4 regions of the Providencia sp. UF-224 genome follow, and region 1 is predicted to be linked to each of the others. Evidence: predicted binding sites of a transcription regulator. Region 1 holds the regulator's gene; each other region holds the start of a gene.
The links. Region 1 encodes CRP, which controls carbon source genes, mostly activating them, when cyclic AMP is high. Its sites were predicted from a motif close to ATGTGANNNNNNTCACAT; they were not measured.
Positions count from the first base shown of each region.

Region 2: a site for CRP is predicted at 1,136-1,153, ahead of focA (formate transporter FocA). Genes of this name have one in related genera too.
Region 3: a site for CRP is predicted at 794-811, ahead of AC4IFO_RS04085 (NupC/NupG family nucleoside CNT transporter). Genes of this name have one in related genera too.
Region 4: a site for CRP is predicted at 1,428-1,445, ahead of deoC (deoxyribose-phosphate aldolase). Genes of this name have one in related genera too.

Region 1 covers NZ_JBSICC010000014.1:23,814-26,025, forward strand. The annotation lists gene AC4IFO_RS14155 (phosphoribulokinase) at 1-64, shown strand, start outside; gene AC4IFO_RS14160 (OsmC family protein) at 155-556, opposite strand; gene crp (cAMP-activated global transcriptional regulator CRP) at 911-1,543, shown strand; gene AC4IFO_RS14170 (hypothetical protein) at 1,731-2,212, shown strand, end outside.
Region 2 covers NZ_JBSICC010000005.1:67,650-69,861, reverse strand. The annotation lists gene focA (formate transporter FocA) at 60-917, opposite strand; gene AC4IFO_RS06895 (IclR family transcriptional regulator) at 1,368-2,141, opposite strand.
Region 3 covers NZ_JBSICC010000003.1:6,454-8,665, reverse strand. The annotation lists gene ligA (NAD-dependent DNA ligase LigA) at 1-601, shown strand, start outside; gene AC4IFO_RS04085 (NupC/NupG family nucleoside CNT transporter) at 876-2,060, shown strand; gene AC4IFO_RS04080 (DUF3820 family protein) at 2,126-2,212, shown strand, end outside.
Region 4 covers NZ_JBSICC010000039.1:5,110-7,321, forward strand. The annotation lists gene deoR (DNA-binding transcriptional repressor DeoR) at 1-563, opposite strand, end outside; gene deoC (deoxyribose-phosphate aldolase) at 619-1,287, opposite strand; gene rbsK (ribokinase) at 1,456-2,212, shown strand, end outside.

The sequences.
Region 1 (2,212 bases):
TCTCGCGATGGAATTAATTATGACGCCAATAGTCGAAAAACTCATTAGCCAGAAACATAGCTAAATTATTTTTTAATTATTAAACAAGATGCTTACCAATAATTAAGATAAGCATCTTTAAATTCAAATATATTAATAATAATTAAATTTATTTTTAATTTTTTATTTCAAAGCTATGGGTCACTTCGACAGTTTTTTCCAACATCAACGCGACCGAACAATATTTTTCAGCCGAAAGTTGAACGGCACGTTCAACGGCTTTATCCGTTAATTCATTCCCTGTTACAATAAAATGCAGATGGATTTTAACGAAATAACGTGGCGCCTCTTCACGGCGCTGAGAGGTTAATTTCACTTCACAGTCGGTAATATCATTACGGCCTTTTTGTAAGATGGATACCACGTCAATTGCGCTACAGCCACCCGCAGCCATTAATACCATCTCCATTGGGCTTGGTGCTTTATCGCCTGCGTTACCGTCCATCATCACTTGGTGGCCTGACGCTGACTCACCTAAAAAAGAGAGTCCTTCTACCCATTTAACTCTTGCTTCCATTTTATTCCCCTTGAAATGAAATCGATTTAAAGGCTACATTGTTCCATAGATATAATGAATGTTATATCAGCTTTATTCTGCTGAAGCGATACAGGGAAGACTTTCTGTATTGGATATGCTACAAACAATACTTAGTTGATAGGATTAAGATCAAAACTCAACGTTGTATTTGATTATATTATAGTGTTGATATCAGTTTGTTTACCCTAACCATGAAAAGCGATTGATGCAATGTTGCTCTTCCTGTTATTTAGGGTATATAAGACAAATTAATATGCTAAGCTAGTGACTTTAAAGCCAGCCTTTCTGGTACGCTTTCCGGATGGCTGCAATAACATACAGAGGATAACGCTAATGGTTCTCGGCAAGCCACAAACAGACCCTACTCTTGAATGGTTTTTGTCACACTGCCATATTCATAAGTATCCATCCAAGAGCACACTGATCCATCAGGGTGAGAAAGCAGAAACCCTTTACTACATCGTTAAAGGTTCAGTGGCTGTTTTAATCAAAGATGAAGAAGGCAAAGAAATGATCCTCTCCTACCTGAATCAGGGGGATTTCATTGGTGAGCTTGGATTATTTGAAGAAGGGCAAGAACGTACTGCGTGGGTTAGAGCAAAAATCGCCTGCGAAGTTGCTGAAATTTCTTACAAAAAATTCCGTCAATTGATTCAGGTTAACCCTGATATCTTAATGCGCCTCTCTGCGCAAATGGCAAGCCGCCTGCAAACCACGTCAGAAAAAGTGGGCAACCTCGCCTTCTTAGACGTAACTGGCCGTATTGCACAAACATTACTGAATCTAGCCAAACAACCTGATGCCATGACGCATCCAGACGGGATGCAAATCAAAATCACCCGTCAGGAAATTGGCCAAATCGTTGGTTGTTCCCGTGAAACTGTCGGCCGTATTTTGAAAATGCTGGAAGATCAAAACTTAATCTCTGCGCATGGTAAAACCATTGTTGTTTACGGTACACGATAATTAACCTTTCGCCTCACTCCCTTGGTGGGGCGCACACTTTCAAATAGCGTTGTATCATCGATATAACGCTATTTTCCCAAAATACGATTATTTTATATATCATTTTTTAATGAGTGTCGTTTCTTTATATTTTCTCTATTTAGCTCTCTATAAAATAATAATTATAATATTAAGTAGGGTTATATTTATGAAAATTACACTTAGCAATTTGTCAGGTCATTCCGATATTTTTAAAAACATTAGTAATTCCGATGATTTTATAAAGAAAATCTTTACTGTTACTGCTTCATCGAGAAAAGAACCATTATCCACTCAGCGGCAATCTAAACCATCACATGCTTGTAGCCTAGAAAGCATTGACTCAGCTTATGAAAGTGATTCAGAAAGTATAAAGGATACTAAATTATTACACTCTGACGAATTTAAGTATAAAGTTAATCAACTGAAAGGTCGATTATATAAGTTTTATGCATCTACTTTTTATAATGAGCAAGATGCCAATTCGCTAATAAAAGAAAATCAGACAATTTTTGAAAATTTCAATCGCGCTGATGAAGAAATGCATGGATATGCCAATTTTTTATATCGGTACGTTAAAATTCCAGGGGTTAATATCAACACTCCAGAAATAAAGGATGAAATCATAAAAAACTATCATCCACCTAAGCA
Region 2 (2,212 bases), on a different contig from region 1:
CTTTTAACAGTGGATCTTTTAGGGATCTTAATAAATCTTTTCGTGTGTGTCAGTGGCGATTAATGTTTTTTGCCACCACGTAAATGCATAAACCAGTAAATGAGGCCGACTAAAAGTGCGCCGCCAATAATATTTCCGATAGTGACTGGAATTAAGTTATCTGTAATAAAATTTCCAATCGTTAAGTGCGAAAACTGCTCAGGTGCCATATTGATTTGTGTCCAATATTCAGCTGGAGCGAATTCTTTAATCATAATCCCTAATGGGATCATAAACATGTTTGCGATGCTATGTTCAAATCCGCTGGCAACAAACATCGCAACAGGCAGAACTAAAACAACCAGTTTATCGGTTAAACTGCGACCTGCATAACTCATCCAAACAGCTAGACAAACCATTAAGTTTGCTAAAATTCCGAGTGCAACTGCCTCAACAAAGGTATGGTGCAATTTATGGCTACTGGTTTGTAAGACATTTAATCCCCACAGGCCATTAGCCGCGGTGTATTGCCCAGCAAACCAAATAATAGCGACGAAGAATAGAGCACCAATTAGGTTGCCAATATACACATTGAACCAATTGCGGAACATTTGCCCCCAAGTAATTTTACCCGTGGCTTTAGAAACGATAGTTAAGACAGTGGAAGTGAAAAGGTCGGCACCACAAACAACGACTAACATTAAGCCGAGTGAGAAACAAATCCCACCAATCAGTTTGGTAAAGCCATACGGTGCGTCGGCAGCCCCAGTTGTTGCAGTAATATAGAAAACAAAAGCAATAGAAATAAAAATACCGGCAGTGAATGCTGACAAGTAAGTAATTGCAGGATGTTTGTTCGCTTTATAAAAGCCAGCATCATCCGCGACTTGCGCCATTACAGCAGGTGGCAATAAATTAAAAGGGTTGTCAGCTTTCATACTAACACTCTCTTACAAAGTTGATTAATTATAGCACGCAATAATAGTAACAAAGGGGATAAGTGAGAAATTTGATATGGATCATGAACACTCGCGAGAATACCCCTGAAATGGTTAATTAATTGTTAATTTATTAGCTAACCAATTGAAAAATATAAATTAAATATTTTTTAAATTTTATTAAAAATTTTTATAAAGAGCATTTTTCGCGACATGAAAAGTGAAAATGTGCACATAAATGTTAATTATTTAAGTGTAATATGAATCCTTTGCTACGGTATTTAACTTATGTCTAAATTTAGCACTGGATTTATTGATATAAACCTCAGAAACCATCTGTTGCATTCACGCTAAATTGTCATATTTTGCTAACAATCAATAAAATAGTATGGCATACAAAAACCGTTGTTCCAGATCATTTTAGACTCTATTTGCCAATATTGAATTTTATTATCTATAAAATTCAATATTATCGAGCGTGTTAAGTTCTTGTTCGATGCGTTCGCGACTGGTTAACAGCGTTTCGATGACTTGGGCAATTTTTTCATTGTTACCGCGGAAGGTGGGGATAGACACACTGATAGCGGCAATAATTTTATTTCGTTGGCGTAATGCGACCGCATAGCAGATGGTTTCTTCATTGATTTCTTTATTATCAATGGCATAGCCATTTTCTTTTACAGCGTTTAGTTGCTCGCGTAATTGTGGCAGCGTGTGAACACTGTATTGTGTCAGCGGTGTGAAACCTGCGGGATAAAGCTGGGAAATTTGTTCATCACTGTAGTTAAAAATCATTGCCTTACCTAGCGCTGAATAGATAGCGGGTAAGCGGGTGCCAATACTGGAGACTAACTGGACTTTTTGTGCAGATTGCACTTTATCTATATACAAGACATCAGCACCATCTAAAATGCCCATTTGGCAAACTTCGTTACATTGCTCAACAATCACCCCCATCTCGCGGTGGATCATTTTCAGCCAATACGATTTTTCGAAGAAAACCCGAGAAAGAATTGAGCAGGCGATGCCAAGGTAATAAAGCTGGCTGTTATCATCGTAATTAATATAACGGTGCTCAACCAACGTTTTTAGAATAGGGTAAATAGTCCCTTTTAAAATGCCTGTTTTATCAGAAAGTTGTGTTAAAGATAACCCTGTGTTTTCAGCTGCTAATACTTGAAGTACCTCTAAAACACGAATTGTCGGCATGTGTCCGGTAGACATTGAACCACCTCCCTGATTAATTGTGCCGCTATTCTAGGTTCAAAACTGCACTATGTAAATCACTCGCAAAA
Region 3 (2,212 bases), on a different contig from region 1:
TTACCAATTAAGTGCAGGCAAGTTAACTGGGTTGGATAGAATGGGGCCAAAATCTGCACAAAAGCTGATTGATGCGCTCGAAAAGTCTAAACAAACCACGTTAGCCCGCTTTATTTATGCACTAGGGATCCGTGAAGTTGGTGAAGCGACAGCGGCTAACTTGGCGGCGCACTACGCAACATTAGATGCAGTTATGGCTGCGGATGAAGAGTCTTTAAAAACCGTACAAGATATCGGCCATGTAGTCGCTAAGCATGTGGTAAATTTCTTCCACGAAGCGCATAACCAAGCGGTTATTAACGATTTAATCACGAAAGCGAATATTCATTGGCCAGAAGTGAAAGTGGTTAATAGTGCCGACATTGATAGCCCATTCGCAGGTAAAACCGTGGTATTAACGGGCTCGATGAGTGTTTTAACCCGTGATGAAGCGAAAGATAAGCTAGTGGCTTTAGGGGCAAAAGTCGCAGGGAGTGTGTCGAAGAAAACGGATATGGTGATTGCGGGTGAAGCGGCCGGTTCGAAATTAGCAAAAGCGAATGAGTTAGGTATTCAGGTGATTGATGAAGATGAGTTGATTCGTTTGCTGAATATTGAATAGTGAACTATATTCTATTTGGCTTAGTTATCTCACTAAGGTGAGGTGACTAAGTCACTGATAGGTTGTTGTAAGACCTAAACTAAATTTTTAATTAAATTTCTGTGCAAAAAAGGTCATCTGTCCCTTTCTCTCTGTTTGAAACGTGATCCCCTTCTGCTTTTTGCAAAATACACCTAGTTAGTTTTCATATTAATGTGACATCTGTCTCATTTAAATGTTACCTATTACATAGAATATGCACATAGACTGATTCTTAAATTTGTTGGAGTCGCATATGACCTCGATCCTGCATTTCGTTTTATCTTTAGTAGTAATCGCTGCTCTTGCCATTTTAGCAAGTAGTAACCGTAGGGGGATCCGTCCTCGCTATGTTGTTCAACTGCTTGTTATTCAAATTGCATTAGCGTACCTGTTCTTGAAATCAAATATTGGTGAGTCTTTTGTTCTGGGTGTCGCTGGGGTATTTACGCACTTGTTGGGTTACGCAGCAGAAGGGACAAAATTTATCTTCGGCGGCATGATTGAAGGGAATTTAGCGTTCTTCTTCTTACAAGTTCTGTGCCCAATCATCTTTATTTCTGCCTTAATCGGGATTTTACAGCACATTAAAATCCTACCGATTGTGATCCGTATCATCGGTACTGTGTTATCTAAAGTTAACGGAATGGGTAAACTGGAATCATTCAACGCAGTAAGCTCATTGTTACTGGGTCAGTCTGAAAACTTTATCGCCTATAAAGACCAGCTTAACCGCATGTCTGAGCGCAGAATGTACACCATGGCGGCTACCGCGATGTCCACAGTATCCATGTCAATCGTGGGTGCCTACATGACAATGCTGGAGCCTCGTTTTGTCGTTGCCGCACTGGTTCTGAATATGTTTGGTACGTTCGTGGTGTTGTCTTTAATCAACCCGTACCCACCTGAAGGTGAAGAAGACATTCAAATGAGCAACCTGCATGAAGGCCAAAGCTTCTTTGAAATGTTAGGTGAATATATTCTTGCTGGGTTTAAAGTCGCGATTATCGTTTCTGCAATGCTGATTGGTTTTATCGCCTTGATTGCAATGGTTAATGGTATTTTCTCTGCTATTTTCGGTATCGACTTCCAAACTATGCTGGGCTATGTGTTTTATCCATTTGCTTGGATCTTAGGTATCCCAGCGGATGAAGCGCTGCAAGTGGGTGGGATCATGGCGGTCAAGATGGTAACGAATGAATTCGTTGCAATGGATGGCCTGCAAGCTATCGCAGGTGGCTTATCTGAGCGTTCTGTTGGTATCTTGTCTGTATTCTTAGTTTCTTTCGCTAACTTCTCTTCAATTGGTATCATCGCTGGTGCTATCAAAGGGTTAGATGAAAAACAAGGTAACACAGTGGCGCGTTTTGGTCTGAAATTACTATACGGTTCAACCTTAGTTAGCTTCTTATCTGCTGCAGTTGTCGGATTAGTATTGTAATTCGCAAAAAAGTGTTAGATTAAGAGCGGCGTTCATTAGGACGCCGTTTTTTTATGGGGGCAACAATGGAAAAGCAAGATCTTATCGATATGGCAAATACCTATATGCCATTTGGTAAATACAAAGGCTGTATTTTGATTGATTTACCAGAA
Region 4 (2,212 bases), on a different contig from region 1:
CCATAAGTACCGTGGACACCTGCGGCGGAAATAAAGGCTTTTTTGGGGTTGATTGAGTCAAGCAAGGAAGGCAAAGAAGGGTTGTAAAATGAGTCACTTTTGGGACGATATTCACCGCCACACAATAAGGCAGTGGCATTTTTTTTCTGGCTAAGGGCGAGAAAAACGTTATGGGAATAACAAATTCCCGTAAAGCTGATTTCTTCAGGGATAAGAGAAATCAAGGTTGCCATTTCAATGCCATTATCAAAGAAAATAACGTCATCCTCTGTGACCATACTGGCTGCGAGGTTAGGAATGTAGAGTTCTTCGGTTTGATCTGGTGTGAAAACATCGGCTTGCTGCTCTTGGGCAACTAAGTTAGCAGGTTGGGTAACAGAAACAATATAGCCACCAAGCAGTGACATCGGAATAGGGCCTTCTGCATCTGCGCTGAGGTCTCGGCGAATGGTCATTTCAGAGACTTCGAGTATCCTAGCAGCTTCTTTTAGATGAATGCGTCCTGAACGTTTCAAACATTCACTTAAGCGGCGAAGGCGTTCTTTTTGTTTAGTTTCTATCACCCTACAATCCTTTTATGAGATACAAAATTGGCGCGGTTAGACCGCGCCCCATCACTTAGTAGTCACTCGGCTTGGTTGCCGTTCCTGTGACAATTGCAACACTGGCACTTGCACCAACACGGTTTGCGCCTGCTTCAATCATTTTAATCGCCGTTTCACGGTCACGTACGCCACCGGATGCTTTTACGCCCACTTCGCTGCCAACCACTTTACGCATTAACGCAACATGGTGTTCGGTTGCACCCATTGTACTGAAACCTGTTGAAGTTTTCACAAAACCGACGTTAATTGTGCGGCAAATTTCACAAACTTGGGTAATTTCTTCATCCGTTAACAGGCAATTTTCTAAAATTACTTTTAATGTGGCATTGCCGCAGGCGGCAAATACGGCTTCAATGTCTTTACGGACAAAGTCTAAATCGCCACTCTTTAACATGCCAACGTTAATCACCATATCCACTTCATCTGCACCACGGCGTACCGCTTCAGCCGCTTCAAACGCTTTTGCTTCGGTTAAGCAGGCACCTAATGGAAAGCCTACCACACAGCAAACTTTGACGTCGCTGTTTTTTAAAAGCTCACTAGCTAAAGGAACATACCCTGTATTCACACATACGGAAGCAAAGTGGTATTCAGCCGCTTCTGCACATAATTTTGTGATATCACTGACAGTCGCGTTAGCAGCAAGTAAAGTGTGATCAATATATTTTGCTAAGTCTTGCATTTTCAACTTTCCTATATAAATGTGGGATAGACAACAAAGAATGAGGAAATGTGGTAGATGTAACACTTGATCATTCGTTATTCGAGATCCTAATCACAAATGATATTTTTGCAACATGATAATGTTACTATCATATCATTATGTGATTTATTTAACACGAGGGGCATCATGGATATAGCAGTTATTGGTTCAAACATGGTTGATTTGATCACTTACATCGATCAAATGCCAAAAGAAGGCGAAACGTTAGAAGCGCCCGCTTTCAAAATTGGTTGTGGTGGTAAAGGTGCGAATCAGGCGGTTGCCGCTGCTAAATTAAATTCGAAAGTGATTATGTTAACCAAAGTTGGGGATGACATTTTCGCGGATAACACCATCCGTAACCTTGAATCTTACGGTATTAACACCCGTTATGTTGAAAAAGTACCTTGCACATCAAGCGGTGTTGCGCCGATTTTCGTCAATCAAAACTCATCAAACAGTATTTTGATCGTTAAAGGAGCCAACAAATTCTTATCACCGGAAGATATCGACCGTGCAGCGGAAGATCTGAAAAAATGTAAGTTGATCGTCCTGCAATTAGAAGTGCAGTTAGAAACGGTTTACCACGCAATCTCATTTGGTAATAAAAATGGCATCCCTGTGCTGCTTAACCCAGCCCCTGCGCAGCGTTCGCTCGATCTGGATTTTGCTTGCCGGTGTGATTTCTTTGTCCCAAATGAAACGGAATTAGAAATTTTAACCAATATGCCAGTAGACACGATGGATAACGTCCGCCGTGCAGCACAATCTCTGCTGGATAAAGGGTTGAAAAACCTCATTGTGACCTTAGGGGAAAAAGGCGCTCTGTGGATGACCCGCGATAGCGAGTTACATATACCGGCAATCAAAGTGAATGCCATCGATACGAGTGGTGCGGGGGATG